3 regions of the Neorhizobium tunisiense genome follow, and region 2 is predicted to be linked to each of the others. Evidence: riboswitches for the same ligand, from Rfam matches in the RefSeq annotation. Region 2 holds a riboswitch; each other region holds the start of a gene.

Region 1 (4,274 bases), on a different contig from region 2:
AGCCCGATTGTCTCGTCCGCCATCAGCTCGAGCGCCTTTTCCCAGGCCTTTTCCGCCGCGGCGACATCCCGCTTCAGGTCCTGGGTCTCCCAAGTGAAACCCTCGCCCATCGTGTGCCAGACAACGCGGTCGCCAAAGACGGCAAGCGCCGGCTGCTCTCCCGTCGACCAGGCACCCTTGATGAACTGCACCACGCCGACCCGGCGGTTGTTGCCGAGCATACGCAGCGCCAGGCCGAAAGCGGCGGTGGATTTGCCCTTGCCGGATCCGGTATGGACGATGAGAAGACCCTTTTCCTGGGTCTTCTCCGCCACTTCCGCATCCTGAACCGCCTTGCGGTTCGCCATCTTGGCACGATGACGCGCGACGGACGCCTCGTCGATCTCCTTCACCGGGAAGCAAGCTTCGCCGGAGATCCGGCAGAAGCTTCCTCGCCAGCGCGGAATCTTTCGCGGACCACACCGGTCAACGCACCGAGCACCGCCCAGAACACCAGGTTGGTGGCATAGACCGCATTGACGAAGCGGGCATAAAGATCCATCGGGACGGCGGTTTCATGGCTGGGCGGCAGCGGCGCGCCGACGAGATGCGGGGCGATCAGAAGCACGATCGCAAGCGCTGCGAACACGGCCGAGCGGGTATAGAAGAGCAAGCCTAGACCCACTGCCGTGCAGACTGCCGTCGAGACCCACCAGATCTGGCGCGGGCCGAGCTCAGCAGCCGGCATGCCGGGCAGTTCCGGCGGCAGGCCGAGGCCCGGCGCCAGGATGACGGTGAGGAAGCCGGCAATGCCGAACATCAAGCCACCGCGCCAGCCCTTGAAGCCGCCGAACGCTTCCGAAGCGGCGATCAGGACGAGGGCGAAGCCGATGCCGGACAGCATGTCTGCGGCGAGCGTATAGATGAAGCGCTCGAAGCCATCGGCCGGAGCCCAGGCTTCGTCATCATGGTGGTGGTCGGCAGCAGGTGCCGCCGCACCGGCCGTTGCGGGCGCCGCGTCATGGCTATGGCTGTGAGCGACCTCACCGCCGGCATTTTCAAACACCTCCGCCTGCAGGATCAGCGGTACCGTGGAGAAGCTCTGCATCACGGTGAGCAGCAGCCCGGACAAAAGCCCGGCGATCACCGCCGTGAAGACGATGTTACGAAACAACGACATTTGGGAGAACTCCTCAGTGGCAGGGGAAGGCGAGCGAGTGGCGCGTGTCATGCGCGGCATTGTGGACGACTTCCAGATGCGAGAAGCCGACAAAGCCGACGATGAACAGGCCGAGCAGGGCCGTCATGCTGAGGGGAATGATCTTCGAAGCGGAAATGGTGACTGCGGTTGCAGCAGAATTCGGTACCATGGTCTCGTCCTTTCGCCCTCCACCCGAGGGCCGTTCACGTTCTTTGCCGCCTCTGGCAGGTCTCCTGGCTCGCGGATCGGACGCCTTCTCCCGCCTTCCCAGGATCCCGTTGGCCGGATTTCCCAGTGGCTTGACGGCCGAACGGCCGTTTTGGTCGAAGACTTTCCGCTTACAGTTGCGGGGGCAGCCGCGGGTTGGACGGCAGAATTCCGTCGCACCGCATTCCCTCTAAAACCCTTCCGGGCACCATAGGCTCAGTCACTATAGACGAATTCGGCGTCACGGCAATCGCCTTTGCGACGCATTGACATGGGTGTGCGACCGGGCTTACTTGAAAGGAGATGGTCCCTTTCCGGCAACGGGGAGGGCTAAGAGAGAATGCGGTGCGATCCCCTTTCCTAGGGATCAATGCCGCGGCTGCCCCCGCAACTGTAGGCGGCGAGCCATTGCCGAGAAGCCACTGGGAAACCGGGAAGGCAGGCAAATGGCGACGACCCGCGAGCCAGGAGACCTGCCGTCCGTTTAATTTTGCTTCACCGGGCGGGGTGCTCCGGAGGAAGTTTCTCGATCACCGCAGAGGGAATTCGACCTTCTGCTCCGCGCCCCGATTTTTTCGACCCCGGCGGGAACGCGGCTGACCGATGAGTGACCACCAACCAGATGATCCGGCAACCGCCCGCCCGGCAGATGTGACGATTTTCGTCTGCACCAATTGCCGTGACGCGTCCGACGGCGAAATCCGACCGGGCATCGCGCTGATCGCGGCGCTACGCGAGGCAGCAAGCGGCAAGCCGCTCGCCGTCAAGCCGGTCACCTGCCTCGCCAATTGCGAAAAGAGCCCGAGCGCCGCCTTCAACCACAAGAGCGGCTGGTCCTATGTATTCGGCCATCTGTCGCTCGACAATGTCGAGGATATCGTCACCGGCGCGATGATGCTGGCCGAGGACGAGCGCGGTTTCCTTCCCCTTCGCGGCCGTCCCACCTGCCTGCGCGGCAAGGGCATGACGGCCCGCATCCCACCCTTTGATCATCACGAGGACATGCCATCATGAGCGTTTCGTTCGACCGCGTTCCCTGCACCGTCGTTACCGGGTTTCTGGGAGCCGGCAAGACCACGCTGATCCGCAACCTGATTGAAAACCTCAAGGGCAAGCGGCTTGCGATCATCGTCAACGAATTCGGCGATGTCGGCATCGACGGCGACGTGCTCAAGGGCTGCGGCATCGAAAGCTGCCCGGAAGACAACATCATCGAGCTTGCGAATGGCTGCATCTGCTGCACCGTGGCCGATGATTTCGTGCCGGCGATCGACCGGATCCTGGCCATGGAGCCCCGCGTCGATCACATCCTCATCGAGACCTCCGGCCTCGCGCTGCCGAAGCCGCTCGTCCAGGCGTTCCAGTGGCCGGACGTGAAGGCACGTGTGACGGTTGATGGCGTCATCGCGGTGGTGGACGGGCTCGCGCTCGCCGAAGGCCGTGTCGCAGACGATCATGAGGCGCTCGAAGCCCAGCGCGACGCGGACGGCTCGATCGACCATGACGATCCGGTCGAGGAAGTGTTCGAGGACCAGGTGGCCTGCGCCGACATGATCGTGCTCACCAAGAGCGACCTTCTCGATGCCGCCGGCCTCGCGACCGCCAGGGATCGCGTGTCCGCACATCTGCCGCGCGCCGTCAAAATCGTCTCGGCCGCCAATGGCGCCATCGATCCGGCGGTGCTGATCGGCCTTGGCCTCGCCGTCGAGGACGACATCGAAAACCGCAAGACCCATCACGACGACGAACTGGACCACGATCACGACGATTTCGACAGCTTCGTCGTCGATCTGGCCGCAGTCACCGATGCCGAACAGCTCGCCACCCGCATCTCCGCCACGGCCGAAGCAGAGAACGTGCTGCGCATAAAAGGCTTCGTGGAAGTCGCGAACAAGCCGATGCGCCTGCAGGTTCAGGCAGTAGGATCGCGCGTGAACCATTATTTCGACCGCGCCTGGGCACCCGGCGAAGCGCGGACAAGCCGCCTGGTCGTGATCGGCGAAAAAGGCATCGACCGCGCAGCGATCGAAAGGATGCTGGCCGCATAAGAAGGCCCCGAGGGAAGGATGCACATACTCGCCACCACATCGTCGTCGCTTGACGACCTCATCGAACCGGTCGACCTCAACCAGTCGCCGGCCGATGTAGTGGTGCTGTCCTTTTCCGGCAGCGACCTGAACGGCATTGCGGCGGTGTGGAATAAGTCTGCAAGCGGCGGGAGCGATACCCCCACCGAACACAACTCGGGCAAGCTTAATCCCCCCATTCCTCCAACTCTCCGCCTCACCAACCTCTCCGATCTCCGCCACCCCATGTCGGTGGACCTGTGGATCGAAAAGACGGCGGCGCATGCCAAAGTCATCCTCGTACGCATCCTCGGCGGCTATGACCGCTGGGCCTACGGCGTCGAGGAGCTTTCCCGAATGGCGCGCGCCAAAAAGATCGCGCTCGCCCTCCTGCCCGGCGAATGCAGCATCCGCGACGAGCGGCTCGCCGCGGCCTCCACGGTCTCGGAAAACCAGCTCGCCGGCATCCTGTCCTGCTTCCGCGAAGGCGGGCCGGACAATATGCGGCTCCTCGCAAAATTGCTGACGGCCCTGGCCGAGGGTAGAACGGAACCTCTGCCACAGGCAGCACTCATGCCGAAGGCCGGTTACCACAAGCCGGGAATGGGCATCGTCGAGACCGATGACCTTCTTGCCGGCCTTGCGCCGGATGCACCGCGCCTGCCGATCCTGTTCTACCGCTCGATGCTGCTTGCCAATGACGCCGCACCGATCGATGCACTGTTCGAAGCGCTGCAGAAACGCGGCTTTGCGCCGATGCCGATCTTCGTCAGCGGTCTGAAGGATGCGGATGCTATCGCCTTCGCCGAACGCGCGATTTC
Region 2 (4,274 bases):
CAGCAAGCCCGGTCGCGGCATATCCGCGACCGGGCTTGGCGTCGAGATGACCAATGCCTGCTTACCTGTAAGGCGAGATGCAGCGTGCCCGCACGCCGGCGCGCGGCGCATAGGTATCGTCCCAGGCCCGGTAGCTGCGATAGCGGCTTTCACACCAGGCGACGTGACGGCTCGAATAACCGCCGCGGTCTGCCTGTATGGCACCACCGATGATGGCACCGGCACCGAAGGCGGCGAGCGGGAACCAGAACCCGTTGTAATAACGGTAGCCGGGCCGGCGATCGCGATAACCGCGATGGCCGCGATACCAGCCATAGCGGTCACGCCGGAAGTCGCGACGATACTGGACATTGGTGATATCGCCGGCGGCCGAAATGCCTGACGGGGCAGCCGGCATCTGAATGGCCTGTACAGGGACGACACCGGCGAAAATCGTCGCAACGGCAACCGCCGCGGCGGTCAGGCGCAAACGAAGAGCATTCATCTTGAGCGTTTCCTCATTCTGATTTTCAATCAGAAAACAACGCCGGATCTCAGATTCCGTTCCTGGCAGGGCAGCCCGGTGCCGATCACGACTTGGCGATCAGGCGACGATCGAGAGTTGCGCCTGGTCGCCCTGCAGCCGGTTGACCATGAAGTTCGAATACCATTCGACGAACTGCATGACGCCGCCCTCGTGGAGCGGCGAATAGGGACCCGGCTCATAGGCCGGCGAGCGAATGCCGAAGGCATTTTCCTCGACGATCTGGCGGTCCTGGTCGTTGGTCATGTTCCAGACATGCGTCAGCTCTTCGAGATTGTAGTCGACACCCTCGACCGCATCCTTGTGAACCAGCCATTTGGTGGTGACCGCCGTTTCCTCCGGCCCAAGCGGGGTGACGCGGAACGAGATCGCGTGGTCGCCGAGAATGTGGTTCCAGCTGCTCGGATAATGGAAGAGCAGCATGGTGCCGATCGAATTGATCGTCACGTCGTCGGAGAGTTGGCGCTGCACGGCGTTGCGGCCGGTCATCGTATAGCTCTCGGCATCCTCGATCAGCGGCATGCGCGCGACGCGGAACTGGCCGGTCTCGTCCATGCGGAACTCGCTCGGCAGACCGGCCTCCTCGCAGCGCTGCCAATGGGCGGCGATGACCGGATCGTCCTTGGCGCCCTGGACGCCGGTCGCGGTCGGCGATTCCGGATAGGTGCGGCAGAGCTCCGGGTGGTTGGCGGCGCAATGGTAACATTCGCGGTTGTTTTCCCAGACGAGCTTCCAGTTGCCCTTCTCGATGATCGTCGACTGGTGCGCGACCTTGGCTTCAGACAGGCGGTGCGGGGCCATATAGGGTTCGATCGCTGCGCGAACCGGGGCGAAATCCGGGGCTTCGTTGGCAAGGCAGATGAAGATATAGCCGGCGACGCTCTCGCAATGGACCTTCTTCATGCTGAACTGGGCCTTGTCGAAATCCTGCCCCATCTGGCGGCCGACCAGAAGCGAGCCGTCCAGCTCGTAGGTCCATTGATGGTAGGGACAGACGAGCCGCACCGCCGAGCCGTGCTCCTTGGTGCAGACGCGGCTACCGCGGTGGCGGCAGGTATTGTGGAGTGCCCGGATCTGGTTGTCGCGGCCACGCACGACGACGACCGGGTAATCGCCGATCTGCAGGGTGAAATAGGCTCCGGCCTTGGGCAGCTCGCAATCATGTCCGACGAACAGCCAGTCGCGATACCAGATCATGTCCAGATCGAGCTTGAAATAGGCGGGATCGGTATAGAAGGGCTGTTCGAGGCTGAAGCCTTCGCGGCGGTTCTTGAGCTGCCGCAGGGCCTGATTGCGAATTTCCATATCATCTTCCTCGTCAATGTGGACAGCGGAAGGACATGGAAATGCCGGCCGGCCCTAAAGCCCGCGCAACACCCTGTCCCGAACGCCCGCCGCGTCCGGTCTTCATTTTTGTCCCGAGGCTGGTTTCCGGGCTGAGGAGCTTGTCCCTTGGGGGACAGGCTCGGCGCCTTCCCGGGCGGCCCTTGCGGCTCTTTCCCAGTGGCTCATGCCGTGCCTTGTTGCTCCACCACCGTTGCGGGGGCAGCGCCGGATTAGGGTTTCTAAAGCCCCCTGCCGGCTTCCCAATTCTCCGCCTTCCCTAGTCAGGCGGCACCTCAAGATCGAGGCGGATATAATCATCGAGCGAGCGTGTCGCATAGGCGACATTGCGACATCGGCAACCGTGTTGGCGACAGCGGCGAAACGGCCCAGAATGCAACACTCCAGCCCCGCGAAAGCGAAACCTGTCATTAAGGGATAAGCCATAAAATCCCGGCTCGAATGGGAGCGATGCCATCGTGCAGGCCAAGGGAAAGATCCGTTATTACAAAGCCCCGCCACCAACGCCTCCGGCGCCGGTGGTGGTAAAGACTGCCTCCCATTCCGAATTCCTCCGGACAGGGCGCATCGCCCGCTACAATCCGATCTGGCTGCCGGAAGAGCGTCGCTATCTCACCCATAGCGAAGTCGCCGAGCGCACGGGCAAAAGGCTCGAGGCCGCCGGGGAAACGAGCCACAACCGGATCAACTCCTTCCACCGCTCGATCAAGTTTCCGAAGATCATCTTTCACCACACGCTCGATGAGCGGCCGCATCTGGGCTATTGCCACGTCACGGCGGCAAGAACGTTTCTTCCGCGCGGCGTCCCGGTGAGCTGGTCGTTCTATATCGCCAACTTCTTCTCCAAGATCGGCGAGGAAGAAACCTTCTTCGAGCATATCAGCCCGGCCTACTCACGCATGTATTTTGCCGTCGCTGTCGAACGCGAGGCAGGCCAGCCGCTGCAGATCAACCGCACGATCCGCAAGAACGGCCTTTTGTTCCAGACCAACGATCCGATGGAAGCCATCAAGAACGTCCTGATGCTCGGCACGTCCAACGAAATGCTTCGCGAGATCATCAAAAAGCTTTGAAGACGCCCCGGGCCGCGTTATTGACGAGCGGATATGACGGCTCAAATCATCGACATCACCCGGGATCATGACGGCGCGCTTGCCCAAGCCTGCACCGTCCTTGCGGATGGACTTCCCGTGGCGATCCCGACCGAGACCGTCTACGGACTTGCGGCCGACGCCACCAATCCCACCGCGATCACCCGCATTTACGAGACCAAGGGCCGGCCGCGCTTCAACCCGCTGATCTGCCATATGTCGGATCTCGACATGGCCGAGCGCTATGCCGTCTTCGATCCGATCTCGCGCAGGCTTGCCGGAGCCTTCTGGCCGGGTCCCCTCACCCTGATCCTTCCCCTGAGACCGGAAAGCGGCATTCATGCGCTGGCGACGGCCGGGCTCGATACGGTCGGCATCCGGCTTCCCAAGGGCTTCGCTTCCGAACTCATCCGCGCCTTCGGCAAGCCGCTCGCGGCCCCCAGCGCCAATACGTCCGGCAAGGTGAGCCCGACCAGCGCGGCCCACGTCGCCGACGACCTGGGCGACAAGCTGCCGTTGATCATCGACGGCGGTGCGGCTCCGGTCGGCGTGGAATCGACCATCGTTCGCGTCGAGGATGGTGTGATCAGGCTGCTGCGGCCGGGCGGGGTAGCCGCGGAAGAGATCGAGAAGGTGACCGGTCTTGCGGTGATCCGGCTGGAGGGACCGGCGGCGATCATCGAGGCTCCCGGCATGCTGGCCTCTCATTATGCGCCGGGTGCTGCGGTCAGGCTCAACGCCGACCATGTCGAGGCGGGCGAAGCATTGATCCGGCTCGGTTCGGCCCCGGTAAAGGGAATGGAGCTCGCCGCAGCGGTTTTTGACCTGAGCCCGTCCGGCGACCTTGCGCAGGCGGCGGCAAACCTGTTCGATTACCTGAAACGCGCCGACGCCACCGGCGCCGCCAGCATCGCCGTCACGCCCATTCCCGACCACGGGCTCGGCGAGGCGATCAACGACCGGCTGGCGAGGGCGGCCGCCCCGCGGGAATAAGCCGGGGGCAAAAGAGGAGGAGACGCTGATGGACATTTCCGGGCCGCAACCAGAACTTCTCGACCGCTTCGCCGCGATCGTCGGCGAAAATCACGTGCTGCGCGATGCCAGCGATCTTGCGCCGCATCTCGTCGAGGGCCGTGGGCTCTACAAGGGTTCTTCGCCGATGCTCCTGAAGCCCGGCTCGGTCGAGGAAGTGTCAGCGATCCTGAAACTTGCGAGCGAAACCGGCACACCGATCGTGCCGCAAACCGGCAATACCGGCCTCGTCGGGGGGCAGACGCCACGCGCCGGTGGCAGCGACCTGATCGTCTCGCTCGAAC
Region 3 (4,274 bases), 1.1 Mb from region 2:
AATCCTGCTCGTGCCGAACGGCTCGCCCTACTATCGCGGCAAGGTGGATATCCGCCACCAGGTCGTGCTGAAACAGGTGATCGAGACCGGCCTGCCGATGATCTACGCGGCCCAGCTCGGCGGCCAGGACGAACTGGTCTTCGACGGCGCCAGCTTCGCCTTCAATGTGGACAAGTCGCTCGCCTTCCAGATGAGCCAGTTCGAGCCGGCCGTTGCCGTCACCGAGTGGAGACGAATTGGCGAGACCTGGCATTGTGCACGCGGCCCGATGGCGCGCATTCCGGAAAAGGAGGAGGCGGATTACCGCGCCTGCCTGCTCGGCTTCCGCGATTACGTCAACAAGAACGGTTTCAAGTCGGTCGTGCTCGGCCTGTCCGGCGGTATCGACAGCGCCATCTGCGCGGCGATCGCCGTCGATGCGCTCGGCGAGGAGAGGGTGCGCACCGTGATGCTGCCCTATCGCTATACATCCGAGGATTCGCTGAAGGACGCGGCCGATTGCGCCAGGGCGCTCGGCTGCCGTTACGATATCGTCCAGATCGCCGAGCCGGTGGATGGTTTTTCGTCGGCGCTGGCCGAGCTGTTCGAGGGAACCGAGGAGGGCATCACCGAGGAGAACCTCCAGAGCCGCGCGCGCGGCACGATCCTGATGGCGATCTCCAACAAGTTCGGCTCGATGGTGGTGACGACCGGCAACAAGTCGGAAATGTCGGTCGGTTACGCGACCCTCTACGGCGACATGAACGGCGGCTTCAATCCGATCAAGGACCTCTACAAGATGCAGGTCTATGCGCTGGCCGCCTGGCGCAACCAACACCTGCCGCCGACGGCTCTCGGCCCGAGCGGCGAGGTGATCCCGAAGAACATCATCTCAAAGGCGCCATCCGCGGAACTGAGGCCCAACCAGACCGACCAGGACTCGCTGCCGCCCTATCCGGTGCTCGACGACATTCTCGAGTGCCTCGTCGAGTTGGAGATGGGCACCGAGGAGATTATCGCCCGCGGCCACGACATCGCGACCGTTCACCGCATCGAGCACCTTCTCTATCTCGCCGAATACAAGCGGCGCCAATCGGCGCCGGGCGTCAAAATCACCAAGAAGAATTTCGGCCGCGACCGGCGTTACCCGATCACCAACCGTTTCCGCGATCGGTAGGAGAGGGATCATGGCCCCGCGCAGATCGAGGCGCCCAACTGGTCACCCGCAGCAGTGAATTCGCCTAGGTGCGCTATTTCGCCGTCGCATGAGCGTCTTGCGCCGGGGATTGGGTAAGGGCATAACCGATCCTGTCAGGTGCCGGCCAAAAGCCGGAGAATCGGGAATCCGGGGTGGATCCGGAACGTGCCCAACGCTGTGAGGTGGACGCCCGGCCGCAGGAATTTAGCCACTGGGAAACCGGGAAGGCTGCGGCGGGAAGCGGACGAAGCCAAGTCAGAAGACCGGCCTGACACGATAGACCGAACCCGCGCGGACGGCGGAAAGGTTTCGGACCTCTCCTTGCTTTCGAAAGGTTGGGGAGCGACGGCATTGTTGGGGATAAACGATGCGACCTGACCCTTTCGCGCATGCCTTGCTGCCTGCCGGTGAATTTTCGAAGGCCGATCGTGCGGCCGTCTACAAGGCGATCGAGACGCGACGCGACGTGCGCGACCAGTTCCTGCCCGATCCGTTGCCGGACGACTTGGTAAAGCGGCTGCTTGGCGCCGCGCATGCAGCCCCCTCGGTCGGTTTCATGCAACCGTGGAATTTCATCCTCATCCGAGACCAGGCGGTGCGGGAGGCAGCGTGGGCCGCCTTTTCGCGCGCCAATGACGAAGCGGAGGCAATGTTTGCGGAGGAAAGCCGTGATTTGTACCGCAGCCTCAAGCTCGAAGGCATCCGCAAGGCACCGCTGTCGATCTGCGTCACCTGTGATCCGGATCGCGCAGGCCCGGTCGTGCTCGGCCGCACCCACAATCCGCGCATGGACGCCTATTCGACCGTCTGCGCCGTGCAGAACCTCTGGCTTGCTGCCAGGGCCGAAGGCGTCGGCGTCGGCTGGGTCAGCATTTTTCGCGACGAGGACGTGCGCGGGCTGCTGGGCATTCCCGACCGCATCGAGATCGTCGCCTGGCTCTGCCTCGGTTATGTCGACCGGCTCTATGGCGAGCCGGAGCTGGCGCTCAAGGGCTGGCGCCAGCGCCTGACCCTGGACGAACTGATCTTTGAGGACCGATGGGAAAACCGCTGACTATTGCTGCGGCTGCGGTCCTGCCGATTGCGGATTGCTGAGATCGATACTCTCATCGGGCAGGAAGGTCGGCCCGACGGTGCGCACCTTCTTGTTCGGATCGTAGGCTCGCTCCGGTGGCGGTGTGAGCACTGGCCGCTGGACTGCGGCCTGCGGCGGATGCGTCTGCAATTTGGTGATCCCGGAATAGGGCTCCTCCTGCCTGGGCAGCTCGATCCCCGGCACCTTTCGGCGGTCGTCGACGACAGGCGGCAGAGGCTCGAAAGAGGGGATGCAGCGCTGTTCGCGAATGGCGGCGAGAATGGCATTGCGCTCTTCCGAGGGCAGGATCATCTGCCGCGAACTGTTCCGTTCCGCTGCCAGCGCGTCGCGGCTCTGCTCCATTCTGTCCAGCGCATCCCGCATCTGGCCGCAGACCTCGGCATTCGGGCCGCCCAGAACCACGACGCTGCCGTTGCCGCAGCCGGCGCGGCGCATGTCGATCCTGAGCTCCCGGATATCGGCATTGTATTCGCCGAGTTGCTGGGCATAGCTGCGCGCCACGGAGGTGCTGCCGATGATCTGCGGGCTGTTTCCAAGTTTCCGGTAGAGTGCCGCACAAACGGCGGGGTCCCCCGCAAGCGCTGCGGCCGGCAGAAAAAACAGAGGTATGGTCAGCAGGCCGCGAAGCGGTATCGGCAATTCCGGCATCCTCTCCAGAGTGGAGATGGCATCATGGAACGTTCCGGTTGACAATCTCATAAAGTCGCCGGCATCGCCCTCAAAAATCGGGGCAATACCCGGCGCAGGTCATTTCTGCAGCAGGGAGTTCGAGCCCTGTTCAGGGCTCAAACCGCTGTGCGGGTGAATCTGCAATTTAAGATTGAAATTGCAGATTTGGCTGCGATGCTTCGACAACCGCCAGCGCCGCCATGTTCACGACGCCGCGCGACGTGACCGAGGACGACAGGATATGCGCCGGCTGGGCCGCTCCCAGAAGAATGGGGCCGACATGCAAGGCGTCCGTCAGGTTGCGCACGAGGCCGAGCGAGATGTTTGCCGCGTCGAGGTTCGGGAAAACCAGCAGGTTGGCCTCGCCGGTCAGCGAACTGTTCGGCATGGCCCGCTTGCGCAGCGTTTCCGACAGGGCAGAACCGCCCTGCATTTCGCCGTCCACTTCAAGCTCCGGTGCCCGCTGGCGCACCAGCTTCAGGGCGGTCCGCATCTTCTGGGCGCTTTCCGAATCGCGCGAGCCGAAATTCGAATGGCAGATCAGCGCCGCCTTCGGGGTGATGCCGAAGCGGCGGATTTCCTCGGCCGCCAGAACCGTGATCTCGGCGATTTCCTGCGCGGACGGGTTGTAGTTGACGAAGGTGTCGGTGAAGAACATCGCACCACGCTGGGAGATGACCAGGCTGAGGCCCGAGAAGGCGCAGACGTCCGGCCGCTTGCCGATGATCTGGTTCACGTCGCTGAGATGCTTGTCGTAACGGCCTTCGACGCCGCAGATCAGCGCGTCCGCATCGCCGCGCTTGACCGCGAGCGCGCCGATCACCGTGTTGTTGGTGCGCACGATGGTGCGCGCCGCTTCCGGATTGATGCCTTCGCGGCCGACCAGGGCGAAATATTCGTCGACATAGTCGCGATAGCGCGGATCGTCTTCCGGGTTGACCACGGCGAAATCGACATTCGGGCGGATGCGGATGCCGAAACGGGCAAGCCGTGCCTCGATGACGGAAGGACGACCGATCAGGATCGGGGTCGCCGTCTTTTCCTCGAGCAGAACCTGGGCGGCGCGCAAGACGCGCTCGTCCTCGCCCTCGGCGAAGATCACCCGGTTCTTTTCCGAAACCTTGGCGGCGCTGAAGATCGGCTTCATGACGAAACCGGAGCGCCACACGAAGCGGTTCAGCTGGTCGAGATAGGCCTCGAAATCCTGGATCGGCCGGGATGCGACGCCGGTCTCGGCAGCGGCTTTGGCAACCGCCGGGGCAATGCGCAGGATGAGGCGCGGATCGAAAGGCGAGGGGATGAGATAGTCGGCTCCGAAGATCGGAGTCTCGC

Evidence for each region. A riboswitch is a leader RNA that binds a small molecule or an ion and turns the genes downstream of it on or off. The one in region 2 is predicted to bind cobalamin.
Region 1: another riboswitch for cobalamin. It lies ahead of ABCW43_RS27775 (DUF1636 family protein); the one in region 2 lies ahead of ABCW43_RS07205 (aromatic ring-hydroxylating oxygenase subunit alpha).
Region 3: another riboswitch for cobalamin. It lies ahead of bluB (5,6-dimethylbenzimidazole synthase); the one in region 2 lies ahead of ABCW43_RS07205 (aromatic ring-hydroxylating oxygenase subunit alpha).

Annotation. Positions count from the first base shown of each region.
Region 1 covers NZ_JBDIUU010000012.1:163,735-168,008, reverse strand. Annotated here, with positions in the region: gene cobO (cob(I)yrinic acid a,c-diamide adenosyltransferase) at 1-392, opposite strand, end outside; gene ABCW43_RS27785 (CbtA family protein) at 389-1,159, opposite strand; gene ABCW43_RS27780 (CbtB domain-containing protein) at 1,173-1,349, opposite strand; cobalamin riboswitch at 1,387-1,615, opposite strand; cobalamin riboswitch at 1,675-1,882, shown strand; gene ABCW43_RS27775 (DUF1636 family protein) at 1,991-2,401, shown strand; gene cobW (cobalamin biosynthesis protein CobW) at 2,398-3,435, shown strand; gene cobN (cobaltochelatase subunit CobN) at 3,454-4,274, shown strand, end outside.
Region 2 covers NZ_JBDIUU010000001.1:1,350,006-1,354,279, forward strand. Annotated here, with positions in the region: gene ABCW43_RS07200 (BA14K family protein) at 62-484, opposite strand; gene ABCW43_RS07205 (aromatic ring-hydroxylating oxygenase subunit alpha) at 584-1,828, opposite strand; cobalamin riboswitch at 1,929-2,160, opposite strand; gene ABCW43_RS07210 (DUF6656 family protein) at 2,326-2,940, shown strand; gene ABCW43_RS07215 (L-threonylcarbamoyladenylate synthase) at 2,974-3,951, shown strand; gene ABCW43_RS07220 (FAD-binding oxidoreductase) at 3,980-4,274, shown strand, end outside.
Region 3 covers NZ_JBDIUU010000001.1:275,138-279,411, reverse strand. Annotated here, with positions in the region: gene ABCW43_RS01495 (NAD+ synthase) at 1-1,156, shown strand, start outside; cobalamin riboswitch at 1,276-1,463, shown strand; gene bluB (5,6-dimethylbenzimidazole synthase) at 1,545-2,231, shown strand; gene ABCW43_RS01485 (hypothetical protein) at 2,232-2,972, opposite strand; gene ABCW43_RS01480 (NADP-dependent malic enzyme) at 3,088-4,274, opposite strand, start outside.